One region of the Paraburkholderia sp. EG286B genome, then DNA from elsewhere that is predicted to be linked to it. Evidence: riboswitches for the same ligand, from Rfam matches in the RefSeq annotation. Region 1 holds a riboswitch; the other holds the start of a gene.
The links. Region 1 has a riboswitch for thiamine pyrophosphate ahead of AB4Y42_RS33155 (FAD-dependent oxidoreductase). Riboswitches for the same ligand answer to the same signal wherever they lie in the genome.

Region 1 (9,071 bases):
ATGAGCGGCGAGGTCGGCTTGAGCAGATACTTGATGAGCTTCGCGGGCATGCCGGGCGCGGCCCACGGCGTGACATAGCCGGGCGCGATGACGCCGGCGTTGCCGAAGCTCGTGCCGAGCGCGACGCCCGGTTCCCGTTCGACGACCGTGACGTCGCAGCCTCGTTCGCTCAGATAGTACGCAGTAGCGACGCCGATCACACCGGCGCCGAGGACGATCGTTTTCATGCCGGTCGCACAACAGGGAGGGACGGTCGGTATTGCAGCATGTTCGCGCTCATCGTGCAGTGGACTCCGCAGACGCTCGCTCGCTCCCGGCAGCAGGCACTTCCTCGGTCAGCGTCTTGCCCTTCGTCTCCGGCAGGCACAGCGCCGCGACGATCACGAGCAGATAGCCCGCGCCGGCCACCACGCCGATCGCCTTCACGAGCGAGGTGGTTTGCGCGAATGTGCCTACGAGAATGGGGAAAAACGAGCCGAGCCCGCGTCCGAGGTTGTAGCAGAAGCCCTGGCCCGAGCCGCGGATCGCGTTCGGGTAAAGCTCCGAGAGATACGCGCCCACGCCCGCGAAAATGCCCTGCACGACGATGCCGAGCGGAAACCCGAGCAGGAGCATGGCGGTGTCGGTGATGGGCAGCATGGTGTAGGCCATGCCGAGCGCAAACGAGCCGATGGCGAACAGGATGAACGAGGCGCGCCGGCCGATCTTGTCGCACAGGATCGCGCCGACGATGTAGCCCGTGAACGAGCCGACGATCAGCACGATCAGGTAGCCGCTCGTGTTGAACACCGAGAGGTGGCGCACCGTCTTGAGGTAGGTGGGCAGCCAGGTGGTGATCGCGTAGTAGCCGCCGAGCATGCCGGTGCACAGCGCGCTGCCGAGCAAGGTAGTGGCCAGATGCGCGGGCGCGAAGATCTGCATGAAGTGGCTTTGCACCGCGCCGCTTTCGCGCGCCCGGCGCGTGGCGACGAACACGTCGGGGTCGCTCACGTTACGGCGTACATAGAGAATCCAGAGCGCAGGCACGATGCCGATCCAGAAGCACGCGCGCCACGCGTATTCCTCAGGCAGCAGGGCGAAGAAGGCCCAGTACAGGATGGCGGCCGCGCCCCAGCCGAACGACCAGCTGCTCTGCACCGTGCCCACGGCCTTGGCGCGATGCTGCGGCGAGCGGATCGTTTCGGCCATCATCATCGTGACGACCGTCCATTCGCCGCCAAAGCCGATGCCCTGCAGCGTGCGCGTGGCGAGCAGTTGCCAGAACGAATGCGTGAAGCCGGAGAGGCAGGTGAAGAGCGCGAAGGTGGCGATGGTCCACTGCAGCACGCGCACGCGGCCGTAGCGGTCGGCGAGGATGCCGGCGAGCCAGCCGCCGATCGCCGACGAGATCAGCGAGCTGGTCGCGATCATGCCGGCCTCGCTCTTGCTCATGCCCCAGGTCGCGATGAGCGTCGGGATCAGGAACGAGTAGATCATGAAGTCGAACGCGTCGACGGCGTAGCCGCCGAATCCCGCGTAGAGCGTGCGCCGCTCGCGCGCGTTCAACTCGGTGAACCAGTGAAAGTAGCCCATCGCGTGTCTTCCCCCATATTTGTTGTGCGCGCAACGAACCGGGCGAGCGGCCCGTGCGGCGCATGCGACCCGGCCGACGCAGCACGCATTGGGTGGCGTGTGCGCTTGACGCTGGAGGGCTGCGCGGTGCGACGCCGCCCGTCTCCGGTGTGCTGGAGGGGTATTTTACGGTGCGAAACCGCGCTGAGGCGAGGGGCAATTTGGGGGCGCCCGCTATCGTTGTATTCCGATATTTAGTTCGGGTTTAGTTCGATAGCGAGCGAACGATGGCGCGCCGGAACCGCTCGGCGCTAGAGCGTGAGCCCGCCGTCGACGTGGATCACCTGGCCGGTGATGTGGCGTGCGGCGTCCGAGAGCAGGAAGGCGATGAGTTCGGCGACATCGGCGGGATCGGCCACATGGCCGAGCGGCGTTTCCTGCGCCGCACGCTCCCACACCGGCGCGTTTTCCGGCGTGGGGCCCTTGTCCTTGCGCGTATAGCCGGGCGCGACGCAGTTCACGGTCACGCCGTGCGGCGCGAGTTCGGCCGCCGCGGTTTTCGCCAGGGATTCGAGCGCGGCCTTCGCGGCGGCGGTGGCCGCGAACGGCGCGCCGGCGCGGTAGCGGTGCGCGACGAACGAACTCAGCGCGACCACGCGGGCGTGCGCCGAGCGTTCCAGCGCCGGCTGCGCGCGTTGCACGAGCGCCGCGCCGATACCCGAGCCCGCGCCCGTGATCAGCACGACGCGCGCAGCGCTTGCGCTCACGCGGCAACCCGCTCTTCGGGCATGCGCTCGATCTCGAGCGTGTCGTGGTGGTACGCCGCGAGCGACTCGCGGTGCGCGACGCTCACGATCGCCGCCTTGGGCAGGCGCTCCATGAACAGCTTGTAGAGCCGGCTTTCGTTGTCGGGGTCGAGCGCGCTCGTCGCTTCGTCGAGGAACAGATAGTCGGGCTTGTGCAGCAGCACGCGCGCGCCCGCAAGGCGTTGCTGCTCGCCCGGCGAGAGCACGCGCGTCCAGTGCGCCGATTCGCCGAGACGATCCACGTACTCTTCTAGGCGGCAGGCGCGCAGCGCTTCGCGGCAGTCTTCGTCGCTGTAGTCGTCGGCGGGCGAGGGGTAGGTGAGCGCCGCCTTGAGCGTGCCGATGGGCAGATAGCTCTGCTGCGGGATGAACATCATGCGCGCATCGACAGGCGCGTCGATCGAGCCTTCGCCGAACGGCCAGAGGCCCGCGAGCGCGCGCATCAGCGTGCTCTTGCCGGCGCCCGAGGGGCCGCGCACGAGCCAGCGCGAGCCCGGCTTGATGGCGATGTCGCGCACTTCCGAGAGCGGCGTGCCGTTGGGCAGCGAGAGCTTGAGGTGCTCGGTGGCGAGCTCGTTGTTGTCGATGAAGTGCAGGTTGATGCCGCCGTGCTCGGTGGCGGGCGAGACCGATTCCTTCAGACGCGGCGAGTGCACCACACGCACGAATTCGCGCAGACGATTCACGGTAGCGCGCCATTCGACCAGCGTGGAGTAACTGTTGATGAACCACGAGAACGAGTCGCTCACGGTGCCGAACGCCTGCGAGATCTGCATCAGCACGCCGAACGTGAAGGCGCCCGCGAAGTAGCGCGGCGCGGCCACCACGAGCGGGAAGATGATGGCGATCTGGCCGTAGAAGCTCAGCACGAAGGTGAGGCGCTTCGTGTACTTCATCACGCGCCACCAGTTGTCCTTGATGTGCGCGAAGAGGCCCTGCGCGTTGCCGCGCTCGGTGTCCATGCCGTCGTAGAGGGCGATCTGCTCGGCGTTTTCGCGCAGGCGGATCAGGCCGAAGCGGAAGTCCGCTTCCACCTTTTGTTGTTGATAGTTGATCGACACGAGCGGGTGACCGACTTTCTGGATCACGAGCGAGCCGAACACGGCATAGAGCGCGGCGGCCCACACCATGTAGCCCGGAATGGCGAGCGGCTGCCCGCCCAGCGTGACGGTGAGCGCGCCCGCGAGCGTCCACAGGATCGTGATGAACGAGATGAGCGTGACGACCGTCGAGAGCAGGTCGAGCGTGAGCGACAGGGTGGTCGTGGCGAACGACTGGAGGTCGTCGCTGATCCGCTGGTCGGGGTTGTCGGCGAGGCGGTCGCGCTCGATGCGGTAGAACGCGCCCTTGCCGAGCCACTCGTTCAGGAACCGCGTGGTGAGCCACTGACGCCAGCGAAAGCCGAGCATCTGGCGCAGATACCGGCCATACACCGCGAGGATGATGAAGCCGAACGCCAGTTCGGTGAAGGTCATCAACAGCGGCGGGAAGCGCTTGACGTCCTTGGCCTGCAACGCGTTGTAGAACTCCGCGCTCCAGCCGTTCAGGCGCACGTTGATCCACACGACGAGCAGGTTCATCACGATGATCGCGACGAGCAGGCCCCAGGCGATCCAGCGTTCCTCGGAGACCCAGTAGGGCTTGATCAGGCTCCACGCGGTGATCTTCTGATGCTCGTTCTGATCGGGCGTGGCGCGGGCAGGTTGGTTGGTCATGTGCGTCCTGAAGGTGTGGCGGCCCGCTGGGGGCATGCGCCGCGCGCCGCACGGCGGCAGCGTTGCAGCGATTTTTGCAGCGATTCTGTCGTCGGGCGCTTAAGTGAGTCTTAACGGGTCACAGGCGGAGCCAAAACTGGCGCCAGGCGTGGACAAAAGCGCACGCCGGCGCCGCCGTAGCGTGGCGCCCATTGTCTCACCGCGCGGGCTTGCGAGGCGAAAGAGGCGGGTTCAGGGCATTGTGCCAGACCACGTCCCCCGGTTCCGTCGAGGTTTGCGGGCCGCGCGCGTTTTGTGGTCTAATCATCGTTGACGAAACAGGGGTGCTTCACCGGTATGCCGGGCATGCCGCCAGTGAGGCTGAGAGAAACCCTTTGCACCCGATCCGGGTAATACCGGCGCGGGAAGTTTCCAGAAAGTCTTGGCCGGCGCCCAGCCTGGGTTTTGAAAAGGCGGGGGCGCCAGGTTTCCCGCCGGGCTGCGCTTTGGGCGCATGGGTTCGTACGCATTCCGTACGGGCCGTCTGCGCCGCATAGCCTCCACGGTCGGCCTTGCCAGCCGGTTTCGTCCTTGGGTACGTCTGCTGCTGCCGTACGGAAAGGATACGATGACCGCCTATTCTCTTTGTTCCCCGATTCTTATCGCGTTCGCCTTGCGTGACGGAGCATCGTCATGAGCCGCGCCCGCAACCATAACGTGGGCGGCGTGCCCGACTTCGCCGTGCTCGGCGGCGGCCTGAGCGGCCGGCTCGTCGCGTGGCGTCTGGCCGGCGAGGGCCATCGCGTCGCGCTTTATGAGCGTGGCGGGCCCGAAGGCGGCGAAGCCGCCGCCTGGGTCGCGGCGGCCATGCTTGCGCCGCTCGCGGAGGCCGCTGTCGCCGAACTGCTCATCACCGAGCTTGGCGTCGCGTCGCTCGAAACCTGGCCGCGCATCCTGGCCGAGCTGCCGGAGCCCGTGTTCTTCCAGCGCAACGGCACGCTCGTGGTCTGGCATAGCGCCGATCGCACCGAAGCCCCGCTCTTCGAGCGCCGCGTGCGCGCCAACGCGCCGCGCTCGCTCGCCGATGCCAACTTCGTCGCGCTCGCCGGTGCGCAGCTCGACGCCGCCGAACCGGCGCTCGCCGGGCGCTTCGCGCGCGGCTGGCTGCTCGAAGGCGAGGGCCAGCTCGACAACCGCCAGGCCCTGGCCGCGCTGGCGGCGGGGCTCGCCGCGCGCGGCGTGGATACCCACTGGCACACCACGGTCGACGAGGCCAATCCGCCGCCCGCGCGCGTGACGATCGACTGCCGCGGGCTGGGCGCCAAACCTTCGCTGCCGGGATTGCGCGGCATTCGCGGCGAAGTCGCGCGCGTGCACGCGCCCGGCATCACGCTCACGCGCCCGGTGCGGCTCCTGCATCCGCGCTATCCGCTCTATATCGCGCCCAAGGAACACGATGTCTTCGTGATCGGCGCGACCGAGATCGAAGGCGAGGACCGTTCGCCCGTGAGCGTGCGCTCGGCGCTCGAACTGCTGAGCGCGGCGTTTGCGGTGCATCCGGCGTTCGGCGAGGCGCGCATCCTCGAGTTGAATACGCAGTGCCGCCCGACGCTGCCCGACCACCGCCCGGCGCTCATCTGGGACGGCAAGACCACGCTGCGCGTGAACGGCCTCTATCGGCACGGCTTCATGATCGCGCCGGAAGTCGCCGACGAAGCCGCGCGCGTCGCCCAGGCGCTGCTCGACGCCCGCGTGAGCGATGCCGATTCCTTCGAGTCGCTGCGCCGCGCGTCGCGCTGGGGCGAGATGCTGCACGCGCAGGGCGCGCACGAGCCGGCCTGACGCCTCACCAGAAACAATCCGCAGTTTGAGAACGTATTTGCCATGGACATTCATATCAACCAGAAGCCGATCACGCTGCCCGAGGGCGCGACTGTCGCCGATGCGCTCGCCGCATTCGGCGCGCGTCCGCCGTTCGCCGTCGCCCTGAACGGCGATTTCGTGGCGCGCACCCAGCATGGCGCGCGCTCGCTCCAGGCGGGCGACCGCCTCGACGTCGTGAGCCCCGTGGCCGGCGGCTGAGCCTCGCTCGCCCAAGCCCGCGGTCGCGCGCATCGTATGCATCGCGAGCGCTTTCACGACACCGCAAAGGATTCCAACCCATGACCACCACCTCCACTGCCGACGCGCTCACGCTCTACGGCGAAACCTTCGCGAGCCGCGTGCTGCTCGGCACGTCGCGCTATCCGTCGCTGCAGTCGCTCGCCGACTCGATGGCGGCCGCGCGCCCCGGCATGATCACCGTCGCGCTGCGCCGCCAGATGAACGAGGGCACCGCCGAGGCCGGCTTCTTCGACCTGCTCAAGCGCCACGGCGTGCCGCTCCTGCCGAACACGGCCGGCTGCCTCACAGTCAACGAGGCGGTGACGACGGCGCACATGGCGCGCGAAGTCTTCGAAACCGACTGGATCAAGCTCGAACTGATCGGTGACGACTACACGCTGCAGCCCGACCCGGTCGGCCTGATCGAGGCCGCGTCGCGCCTCGTGAAGGATGGCTTCAAGGTGCTGCCGTATTGCACCGAGGATCTCGTGATCGGCCGGCGTCTGCTCGACGCGGGTTGCGAGGCGCTCATGCCATGGGGGGCGCCGATCGGCACCGGCAAGGGCGTGATCAACCCCTACGGCTTGCGCGTGCTGCGCGAGCGCTTGTCCGATGTGCCGCTGATCGTCGATGCGGGCCTGGGCGTGCCTTCGCACGCGTGCCAGGTGATGGAGTGGGGTTTCGACGGCGTGCTGCTCAACACGGCCGTTTCGCAGGCCACGCATCCCGCGGCGATGGCGCGCGCGTTCGCGCAGGGCGTCGAGGCGGGACGCGCCGCGTTTCTCGCCGGACCGATGGCCGAGCGCGAAGCGGCGGTCGCGAGCACGCCCGTGGTGGGCATGCCTTTCTGGCACCAGGATGGAGACAAGCGATGACTGAAACGCTGCGCCTGCAGGACCGCGAACTGTTCTGGCCGCCCGCCGACGAACTCACCGAAACGGCGGAGCGCATCCGCGCGCGCCTGGGCGACTGGCAGCCCACGCATGCGCCGTGGCGCATCTGTCTCACGCCGCCCGACGCGCCCAACGGCGGCGATCTGATCATCGTGACCGACGCGGCGCCGCATCTGGCCAACATCGCGCGCTGGATGACCGACGGCGCGGGCGTGATCGAAGCCGCGGGCGAACACCCGAAGGCGGCGCGCGCCACGCTGCATCTGGGCGGCGAGCGGTACGCGCTCGAGGGCGAGCTGGCGGAAGACTGGATCCCGGCGCTGGCGGCCTTCCTCGACTGCGGCTTCGATCCGCACGACGCGCTCGTGCTCGCGCTCGCCTGGCGCGACGGCGACGAGCAGCAGGCCGACGCCTGGCCCGTCGACATCGAGCGTTTTCCGCGCGTGCTGGGCCTGCCTGCCGCGCCCGCGCAGCCGTTCGCGCCGTGTCCCGCGAAGCTCGGCCTGTATCCGGTGCTGCCTACGGCCGGGTGGGTCGAGCGCGTGCTCGACTACGGCGTGACGACGGTGCAGCTGCGCAGCAAGCAGCCGAAGTCGCCGGCGCTCACGAGCGAAATCGAGCGCTGCGTCGCCGCCGGCCGCAAGCACGACGCGCAGCTCTTCATCAACGATCACTGGCAGGAGGCCGTCGCGGCCGGCGCTTATGGCGTGCACCTCGGCCAGGAAGACCTGCGCGAAGCCGACCTCGGCGCGATCGCGGTGGCCGGCGTGCGTCTTGGTCTCTCGACTCACGGCTACTTCGAGATGCTCACGGCGCTGCATTTCCGTCCGAGCTACCTCGCATGCGGCGCCGTCTTCGCCACCACGACCAAGGCCATGCCGACGGCCCCCCAGGGCCTCGCGCGTCTGGCCCGCTACGTGAAGCTGCTGGACGGCGTCGTGCCGATGGTGGCGATCGGCGGCATCGACGGCAACGTGCTGCCCGAAGTGCTCGCCACGGGCGCCGGCAGCGCAGCGGTAGTGCGCGCCGTGACCGAGGCGGCCGACCCGGCTGCCGCGGTTGCTGCATTGCGCAACGCGTTTACGCAATAATGGTCCGCCCTGGCATCGGGCTGCGCCGCGTGCGCGGCCAGGTGCCGAGGGGGCCGCAACCCGCAGCAGCGGGCGCTTGCGGCTTACATCAACGGGTCCAGGGGCGCCACGGCAGGTTTTCCACGATGGCCCTATAATCCCGCCTTCGTGTAAATGGACTGTCTGCCACGTGCCCTCAACCTCTGAGACCCTGCTGGAGCTGCGCGACGTCGACTTCGGATACGGCGACCGGCTCGTCCTGTCCGGCCTGAACATGCGCTTCCCGCGCGGTCAGGTAGTGGCGGTCATGGGCGGCTCCGGTGGCGGAAAAACGACAGTGCTGCGTCTGATCGGCGGCCTCGTTCGCGCCCAGCGCGGCCAGGTGCTGTTCGGCGGGCAGGACGTCGGTGCGCAATCGCGCGACGGCCTCTACGCCCTGCGCCGCAAGATGGGCATGCTCTTCCAGTTCGGCGCGCTCTTCACCGACATGTCGGTGTTCGAGAACGTCGCCTTCGCCCTGCGCGAGCACACCGACCTGCCTGAAGCGCTGATCCGCGACCTCGTGCTCATGAAGCTCAACGCCGTCGGCTTGCGTGGCGCGCGCGACCTCGCGCCTTCGGAAATTTCCGGCGGCATGGCGCGTCGCGTGGCGCTGGCGCGCGCCATCGCGCTCGACCCCGAGCTCATGATGTACGACGAGCCGTTCGCGGGTCTCGACCCGATTTCGCTCGGCATCACCGCGAACCTCATCCGCACGCTCAACGACGCGCTCGGCGCAACCTCGATCCTCGTCACGCACGACGTGCCCGAGTCGTTCGCGATCGCCGACTACGTGTACTTCATGGCGAACGGCCGGGTGCAGGCGCAGGGCACGCCGGCCGAGCTGCGTGCCTCGACCGACCCGATCGTGCGCCAGTTCATCGACGGCGCGCCGGACGGCCCGTTCCGGTTCCA
Region 2 (9,071 bases), on a different contig from region 1:
CGCACGATCAGGCCGAGGCGATGGAGCTGGGCGACCGCATCGTCGTGATGAGCGCGGGCCGCATCGAGCAGATCGGCACGCCGCGCGAGATCTACTTCCAGCCGGCGAGCCGTGCGGTCGCGCAGTTCGTCGGCACGCTCAACCGGATCGCCGGAGAATGGCAAGGTGGCATGCTGCGCACGAGCGGCGGCGCCGTGCCGGCCAGCGCGTCCCAGACCAGCGGCGCCGCCGAGCTGTATTTCCGCCCCGAAGACGCCACGCTCGCCGACCCTGTCGGCGCGCAACTGCGCGGCGTGATCGAGCAGGCGACTTTTCTCGGCGAGCGCACGCGTCTCACGATCGGCGGCGCGGCACCCGATGCCCTGCTCGTCGACGTGGCGGGCCGCGTCGAGCTGGCTCGCGGCACGCCGGTCGGCATTTCGATCGCCCCCGAAGCGCTCATCGCGCTCGCGTAACTTTTACTAACGAGGACTACCATGCTGCTCGCCCAGATCAGCGACCTGCACATCAAGCCACCGGGCGCGCTCGCCTATCGCCGCGTCGATACGGCCGCTAGCCTCGCGCGTACCATCGCGCGGTTGAACGCGCTCACGCCACGCCCCGACGCCGTGCTCATGACCGGCGACCTCGTCGACCAGGGCTCGGTCGAGGAATACCGGCACCTCAAAACGCTGCTCGACACGCTCGAGATTCCGTACTGGCTCCTGATCGGCAACCACGACGCGCGCGAGCCGCTGCGCGAAGTATTCGCCGACCGGCCCGAACTGCGCGAAGGCGGCGAGTTCGTCCAGTACGCCGTGGACCTCGGAGCGCTGCGCGTGATCGCGCTCGACTCGATGCAGCCGGGGCAAAGCGCGGGCACCCTCTGCGCGGCGCGCCTCGCGTGGCTCGCGCAGCAGCTCGACGCGGCGCGCGGCAAGCCCGTGATCGTCGCACTCCATCACCCGCCGTTCGACTGCGGCATCGGCCATATGGATGCGATTCGGCTCGACGACAGTGCCGCCCGGGCACTCGAAGCGCTCGTGGCGCAGCATCCCAACGTCGAGCGCGTGCTGTGCGGTCACGTGCACCGGCCCATGTTCGTGCGCTTCGGCGGCACGATCGCTGCGGCGGTGCCCGCGCCGGCCCACCAGGTCACGCTCGACCTCGCGCCCGATGCGCCCTCCACCTTCACGCTGGAGCCGCCCGCCTTCGCGCTGCATCGCTACGATCCGCAGGGCGGGATCGTAACCCATCATGAATACGTGGAGACATTCGACGGACCGTATCCGTTCTACGAGCCCTCGGGCGAGCTGATTGCCTGAAAGCGCGACTGGCGGCGCGCTCCCGGGCCGCCAGCGCGATTGTGCGCGCTCCGGTATGATCGGCACGCTCGAAGCCTGCCTTTCGTATCACCGGGCGCCGCCCGCATTCGCACATGTCCACACCTGATTCCGCAAACGCTGGCGCAGGCCAGTCGCTGCGCGGCCTGCTGCTCCTGCTCGCGACCATCGCGGGCGTCACGGTCGCGAACATCTACTTCAACCAGCCGCTGCTCGACGATTTCCGCCAGAGCTTCCCGGCCGGCGCCGCGTGGATCGGCGCCGTACCGGCCGGCACCCAGCTCGGCTACGCAGCGGGCATGCTGCTGCTTGCGCCGCTCGGCGACCGCTACGACCGCCGCCGCATCATCCTGCTGCAAACCGCCGGCCTGTGCGTGGCGCTGCTCGTCGCGGCCACGGCGCCCTCGCTTGCCGTGCTGGTCGGCGCGAGCCTCGCGATCGGCATCCTCTCCACCATCGCGCAGCAGGCCGTGCCGTTTTCCGCGGAACTCGCGCCGCCCGAGGCGCGCGGCCACGCGGTGGGCACGGTCATGAGCGGCCTCTTGCTCGGCATCCTGCTCGCGCGCACGGCGGCCGGTTTCGTCGGTCAGTACTTCGGCTGGCGCGCGGTATTCGGCGCGTCGATCGTCGCGCTGCTCGTGCTCGCGCTCGTGATCGTGAAGAAGCTGCCGAAGAGCCAGCCGACCTCGACGCTCGGCTACGGCAAGCTGCTCGGCTCGATGTGGCATCTCGTGCTGGAATTGCCGGGACTGCGTGAAGCATCGGCGACGGGCGCTTGCCTCTTCGCCGCGTTCAGCCTCTTCTGGCCCGTGCTCACGCTGCTGCTCGCGGGCGAGCCGTTCCATCTCGGGCCGCAGGCGGCGGGCCTGTTCGGCATCGTCGGCGCGGCGGGCGCGCTGGCCGCGCCGATGGCGGGCCGCTCCGCCGACAAGCGCGGGCCGCGCGCGGTCATCACGATGTCGATCGTGCTGATGGCGCTCGCGTTCGTGATCTTCGCGTTCTCCGGCACGAGCCTGATCGGCCTCGTGATCGGCGTGATCGTGCTCGACGTGGGCGTGCAGGCCGCGCAGATCTCGAATCAATCGCGCATCTACGCGCTGCGCCCCGAGGCGCGCAGCCGCGTGAACACGGTGTTCATGGTCTGCTACTTCATCGGCGGCGCGACCGGTTCCGCCGTGGGCGTGACCGCCTGGCACGCATTCGGCTGGATCGGCGTGTGCGCGGCGGGCATCGCATTCACGGCGCTCGCCGGCTGGATTCACCATGCGACGCGCCCGCGCATGGGCGCGGGCGCGCAGACCTCTTCCTGAGCGCTAGCGGCAAGCGCTATTTGCGGAACAGCAAGTCCGTCATATCGTCGGCATGCTCTTCCTCCGTCGCGAGGATCTGCTCGAAGATGCGCCGCGTGGTGGTGTCGTCGTGGCCGAGATAGTTGATGATCGCGCGATAGCTCTCGATGGCGATGCGCTCCGCAACCAGATTCTCGCGGATCATGTCCTTCAGGTCGGATCCTTCCTTGTATTCCGAGTGCGAGCGCTCGACCAGCGTCGCCGGCGAGAAGTCGGGCTCGCCGCCGAGCTGCACGATGCGGGCCGCGAGCATGTCGGCGTGCTGCTGCTCCTCGGTCGCGTGCTGGAGAAACTCGGCGGCCACCGACTCGGACTCGATGCCCTTCGCCATGAAATGGTGCCGCTTGTAGCGCAGCACGCACACGAGCTCGGTGGCGAGCGAATCGTTGAGCAGCTTGAGCACGGTCTGGCGATTCGCGGGGTAGTCCGGCGTGACCGGCCCCTGATCGAGATTGCGGCGCGCCTCATCGCGCACGCGCTTGAGATCGAACTCAAACGAAGCGTGTGTCTTCGACATCTGACTCTCCTTCGAACATGGCATGCATGAGTGGGATGGGCTTTGCATTGCGCGCGTCATCGGTGCATCACGCCTAGCAGCAGCGTGACCACGAAGACCACGAGGAAGATGTAGAACAGGATCTTGGCGATTTCGGCCGCGCCCGCAGCGATGCCCGTGAAGCCGAACACGGCGGCGATGATCGCAATGATGAAAAACACGATGGCGTAGTGAAGCATGGCGTAGTCCTCCTTGTGGGCGGATGCGCTGCGCTATGTCGCGCCTGCATCGGCGCTAGCGCAAGCAGCGGACCCGACGCATGCGTCCACGCCGACGCATGGCGGCACAAATGACCGGGCACGCGACATGCTGGTGAGTCGTCTCCTTTGACACCGTGGAGGACTTCCTCATGAAACGCCTGATTGCCCTCTTTCTCGTTACCGCTTCTGTGGCAGCGCTCTCGGCCTGCAACACGATGGCGGGTGCCGGCGAGGACGTTTCCGCAGGCGGCCACGCCCTCACGAACTCCGCGGAAAAGGCGAAATAGTGTCTGGCAGACGGTAAAGGCGCCGGGATGACGGCTAACGCCCGAAAGGCTGCCGGTCACCGGTGAACGATGAAGTCGCGGCCGCTGCTTGCCTCACGTGCGCAGCGGCCGCGCGCGCAACGCAGCGCGATGATGCGAAACGCGTCGCGAAGTCAGGATGAACTCAAGACGTGCGGCGGCGGTCGTCGAACAGGAACGACAAACCCACGCTGCCGAGAATCAGCACGGTCGCGACGACGGTTGCACTCGTGACCGGCTCGCCGAGCAGCAGCGCGCCGAGCGCGACGGCCACGACGGGATTCACGTACATGCAGCTGCTCGCGACGAGCGGGCTGGTATGGCGGATCAGGTAGCCATACGCGACATAGGCCGCCATCGTGCCGATGAAAAGCAGGTAGAGGAACGCGAGGAGCGGCAGGAAATGCAGCTCGCCCATGCGTTCGCCGCTGATCCACGCGACCGCCGTCGAAATGGCGCCGCCGAGGCCGATCTGCAGCGCCGTCGCGAGGAAGAGATCGGTCGGCAACGTGAGCTTGCCCGCCAGATGCGCACCGATTGCCCAGAAGAGCGCGCCGCACAGAATCGCGAGGCTGCCGCCCGCCGAGCCGGACGCGGCCCCGCCGTGGCTAAGGACGGCAATGCCGACGAGGCCGAGCGCGACCGCGGCCCATTCGGCCTTCGCCACGCGCCGCCCGGTGACCGCCGAGATCACAGTCGCGAACAGCGGCACCGTGGCGACCATCACGGCCGCCTTGCCGGTGCCCACCGTACGCATGCCGTAGGCGAGCATGCCGCTCGACAGGCCCACGAGCAGCGTGCCCACCACGCCCGCGTTGCGCACTTCGAGCAGCGTAGGCATGACGGGCCGCCGGCGCATGGCGAAGACGAACAGGCCGATCCCGGCGAGCAGATTACGCAAGCCGGAGAGCAGGAGCGGCGGGAACGAATAGAGCGCGACCTTCACGCCGAGATACGTCGAGCCCCAGACGAAGTAGACGACGGCGAGCGAAAGCGCGACGCGTCCGGTGCGCGACTGCGGCAGTCGCACGGCGCGCACGAAACGCCATAGCGCGGCTGCAACCTGCCGGGCCCCGGCGAATAAGGATTGAGTGTTCACGTGGAAAGGCAAACGGGGAGGCATCGACATTTCACCGCGGCAGGTGAAAGGCAGGACCGCGGGCGCCCCGCCAGCAAGGTGGCGGGACGGGTGAAGCTCGACGGCATGGTGCAGATGCGCAAGAACGCGAAAAAAAAGACGGAGTACGAAGGACACCCGGGACGGGCGAAGCGCATTATGCAACAACGCCGGGCGTTGCGGATGCTTTCAGGATGCTTTATGCGCGGCGATTCGTTGCGTGCGCGTCACAGTGGCAGCGGCGCAAGCCAGCACGGCCGATCGCGCACCATATCGACGTTCGCCGACCGGGTCACGCCACGCCGGTTGGATCGTGCTAGCATGACGCAACCTTTCGTTTAACTTTCATTAATCAGGTTTCGTACACGTCGCTCGCCATGCTTTCGCTCGTTTCGCGTCCCGTATTCGCCTTGCCGCCGCACCGTTTGCGCGGCGCGCCAGCGCGTGCACGCGCAAGGCGCGAGCGAACGGCGCCGTGGCCTCTCGACACCCGAGCGCGCACCCTGCCGCCCCTTTCCGCCCCGCTCTGCGCCGCCCGGCGCCCGCACTGAACCCGTCTCCCCCAATCCATCGGAGCCGTTCGGTCGGGCTCCGGGCCGATCCGTTACGCCCCGTTATGCCCCGCTGCGGCCCGCGCCCGATTGCGCGATTTCGCCCGCCGGCCCTCGCCGTTACCTCGAATCTTTTCTGGATCGCAAGGAAAACTGCCATGTCGAAGAAAATCCGTTACTTCACCGAACTCGATGTTGCCCGCCTCGAAAGATGCGCCGCCGAACCCGGCGCCGCCCCCGCGCGCCAGGCCATGCTCGACGAGCTGCTCGAACACGCCGTGATCGTGGAAGCGCGCGACATGGCCGCCAACGTCGTGACGATGAACTCGCAGGTCACGCTCGTCGATGAGCGCAACGGCGCCTCCCTCACGTACACCGTCGTCTATCCGCATGAGGCGAACGTCGACGCCGGGCGCCTGAACGTGTTCTCGCCCGCGGGTCTCGCGCTCCTCGGCGCGAAGCGCGGCAACGCCGTGCGCTTCACGACGCCGGGCGGCGCGGTCGAAACGCTGAAGATCGAACGCATCCTGTTTCAGCCGGAAGCCTCGCAGGATTTCACGCTGTAAGTTCCGCCGGCACGAAACACCGCGCCACACCGTGCCTGGCAGATCGCACGCGAGATGACACTTGCCAGACCGTCGCAGCGCGGTGTATCGTTTGGCCTTGCTTACGCGGGGGTCCTGCGTCATGCGCCGCATCGAACGAAAGTCGTGCAGCGTATTGCGCGGGTGAGAAATACCCTTTGAACCTGATCTGGATAATGCCAGCGCAGGGAAGCGTCCGGACTTCGCAACATCGCTCAACGCCTCACCTCATCACAGCGAAGTCCGTCCACGTTCCGTCTCGTCTCCTGCTAAGCCGCTGTTCCCACTTTGCTTTGCATGGAGAGAGAGACGCATGAACGCGAATCCCAAGTTCATTTCCGCCAACGCGCACGTCGACGAAGCCGCGATCGCGCCGCTGCCCAATTCCCGCAAGATCTACGTGACCGGTTCGCAACCCGATATCCGCGTGCCGATGCGCGAGATCACGCAGGCGGATACGCCCACGGGCTTCGGCGGCGAGAAGAATCCGCCGATCTACGTCTACGACACCTCGGGTCCGTACACCGACCCTGAAGCGAAGATCGACATTCGCGCGGGCCTGCCCGCGCTGCGTCAGGGCTGGATCGAAAAGCGCGGCGACACCGAAGCGCTGCCGGGCCTCTCCTCCGAGTACGGCCGCGAGCGCGCCGCCGACCCCGCGACGGCCGAGCTGCGCTTCCCCGGCCTGCACCGCACGCCGCGCCGCGCGACGGCCGGCAAGAACGTCACGCAGATGCACTACGCGCGTCAGGGCATCATCACGCCGGAGATGGAATACATCGCGATTCGCGAGAACCAGCGCCGCGCCGAGTATCTGGAAAGTCTCAAGGCCAGCGGCCCGAACGGCGCGAAGCTCGCCGCGATGATGGGCCGCCAGCATCCGGGCCAGGCGTTCGGCGCAGCCGCCTTCGGCGAGAACGCGCTCAAGGAAATCACGCCCGAGTTCGTGCGCGACGAAATCGCGCGCGGCCGCGCGATCATTCCCGCGAACATCAACCACCCGGAAAGCGAGCCGATGATCATCGGCCGCAACTTCCTCGTGAAGATCAACGCGAACATCGGCAATTCGGCGGTCACCTCGTCGATCGGCGAAGAAGTCGACAAGATGACGTGGGCGATCCGCTGGGGCGGCGACACGGTCATGGACCTCTCGACCGGCAAGCACATTCACGAAACGCGCGAGTGGATCATCCGCAACTCGCCGGTGCCGATCGGCACGGTGCCGATCTACCAGGCGCTCGAAAAGGTCAACGGCAAGGCCGAAGACCTCACGTGGGAAATGTTCCGCGACACGCTCATCGAGCAGGCTGAGCAAGGCGTGGACTACTTCACGATTCATGCGGGCGTGCGCCTGCAGTACGTGCCGCTCACCGCGAACCGCATGACGGGCATCGTCTCGCGCGGCGGCTCGATCATGGCCAAGTGGTGCCTCGCGCATCACAAGGAGTCCTTCATTTACGAGCATTTCGAAGAGATCTGCGAAATCATGAAGGCCTACGACGTGAGCTTCTCGCTCGGCGACGGTCTGCGTCCCGGCTCGATCTACGACGCCAATGACGAAGCGCAGCTCGGCGAACTGAAGACGCTTGGCGAGCTCACGCAGATCGCGTGGAAGCACGACGTGCAGGTGATGATCGAGGGCCCGGGCCACGTGCCGATGCAGCTCATCAAGGAGAACATGGATCTCCAGCTCGACTGGTGCAAGGAAGCGCCCTTCTACACGCTCGGGCCGCTCACCACCGACATCGCGCCGGGCTACGACCACATCACCTCCGGCATCGGCGCCGCGATGATCGGCTGGTTCGGCACGGCCATGCTCTGCTATGTCACGCCGAAGGAACACCTGGGCCTGCCGAACAAGGACGACGTGAAGGAAGGCATCATCACGTACAAGCTCGCGGCGCATGCGGCCGATCTCGCGAAGGGTCATCCGGGCGCCCAGGTGCGCGACAACGCTTTGTCGAAGGCGCGCTTCGAGTTCCGCTGGGAAGACCAGTTCAACCTCGGCCTCGACCCGGACAAGGCGCGCGAGTTCCACGACGAAACGCTGCCGAAGGACTCGGCCAAGGTCGCGCACTTCTGCTCGATGTGCGGCCCGCACTTCTGCTCGATGAAGATCACCCAGGACGTGCGCGACTTCGCGGCCAAGCAAGGCGTGAGCGACGACGAGGCCCTCAAGAAGGGTATGGAAGTGAAGGCGGTCGAGTTCATCAAGCAAGGCGCCGAAATCTATCAGCGCCAGTAAGCGCTGACTTCGGGCCGACTCAGGGCTCACTACGCCCCGGCGGGCGCTCGCCGTCCGCCGAAACATTTTCTAACGACTCCCACAACTCTCTGACAAGCGCACACACCCGGATACGGGTCGCGTGGCTAGGATGGGGATATCGAAGGTGTGGCGTGCGCGCCAGCGCACGTCGGACCGCCCACTCGAACGCATCATGCGTGGGGAGTCGAACAATGAATACGCTCAAACGTGCACGCACGCTACTCACGGTGACGACACTCGTCGCCGTGCTGGGCAGTCTTGGCGCTTGCGACAACATGTCGAGACGCGACCGCGATACGGTGATTGGCGCGGGCGTGGGCGGCGTGGCCGGCGCGGCGATCGGCGGCAATGCGCTCTCCACCGTGGGCGGCGCAGCGGTGGGTGGCGTGATCGGCAATCAGGTTGGCAAGTAAGTGGCAAACAGGCATTAGCGCCAGTACGAAGCGACGATGCGGCTGCACGACTGGCCGCACGATCGAAGCGACGGCACGCAACAGAAACGACACGGCAGGCAACACGCCATCCCAGGCGTGCATCAGGGAAGGATGCGCGGCGCAGACCCTCACGGGCTGCGCCGCGTTTGCTTGGGTCGATGCCATCGCAGCCACCGTGCTACGCGAAATATTCGGTTAACGATGCACAACACAAAGCGCGTTCGTACGGCGTAAGCTCAAGCGATCAGACGGCTCGGGCCTGATGGCGATCATCCTGCGCGGCCGTTCGCCACTCGCGGAGCCCGCCATGAAACGTCCGTCTGTGTTTGTGATCGCCGCCGCGAGCGCGCTCCCCGCGCTTTCCGGCTGCTACTACTACGCCCCCTA

Region 2: another riboswitch for thiamine pyrophosphate. It lies ahead of thiC (phosphomethylpyrimidine synthase ThiC); the one in region 1 lies ahead of AB4Y42_RS33155 (FAD-dependent oxidoreductase).

What each region holds. Positions count from the first base shown of each region.
Region 1 is NZ_JBFRCF010000020.1:73,506-82,576, forward strand. It holds gene AB4Y42_RS33135 (D-amino acid dehydrogenase) at 1-227, opposite strand, end outside; gene AB4Y42_RS33140 (MFS transporter) at 277-1,572, opposite strand; partial or broken gene AB4Y42_RS33145 (SDR family NAD(P)-dependent oxidoreductase) at 1,863-2,261, opposite strand; gene AB4Y42_RS33150 (ABC transporter ATP-binding protein/permease) at 2,315-4,072, opposite strand; TPP riboswitch at 4,382-4,496, shown strand; gene AB4Y42_RS33155 (FAD-dependent oxidoreductase) at 4,745-5,893, shown strand; gene thiS (sulfur carrier protein ThiS) at 5,936-6,133, shown strand; gene AB4Y42_RS33165 (thiazole synthase) at 6,214-7,029, shown strand; gene thiE (thiamine phosphate synthase) at 7,026-8,138, shown strand; gene AB4Y42_RS33175 (ABC transporter ATP-binding protein) at 8,308-9,071, shown strand, end outside.
Region 2 is NZ_JBFRCF010000002.1:484,119-493,189, forward strand. It holds gene AB4Y42_RS05550 (ABC transporter ATP-binding protein) at 1-455, shown strand, start outside; gene AB4Y42_RS05555 (phosphodiesterase) at 477-1,304, shown strand; gene AB4Y42_RS05560 (MFS transporter) at 1,418-2,632, shown strand; gene AB4Y42_RS05565 (bacterioferritin) at 2,649-3,188, opposite strand; gene AB4Y42_RS05570 (DUF1328 family protein) at 3,245-3,406, opposite strand; gene AB4Y42_RS05575 (entericidin A/B family lipoprotein) at 3,577-3,714, shown strand; gene AB4Y42_RS05580 (EamA family transporter) at 3,878-4,771, opposite strand; gene AB4Y42_RS05585 (hypothetical protein) at 4,922-5,191, shown strand; gene AB4Y42_RS05590 (GreA/GreB family elongation factor) at 5,559-5,966, shown strand; TPP riboswitch at 6,064-6,193, shown strand; gene thiC (phosphomethylpyrimidine synthase ThiC) at 6,298-8,229, shown strand; gene AB4Y42_RS05600 (glycine zipper 2TM domain-containing protein) at 8,442-8,663, shown strand; gene AB4Y42_RS05605 (hypothetical protein) at 8,992-9,071, shown strand, end outside.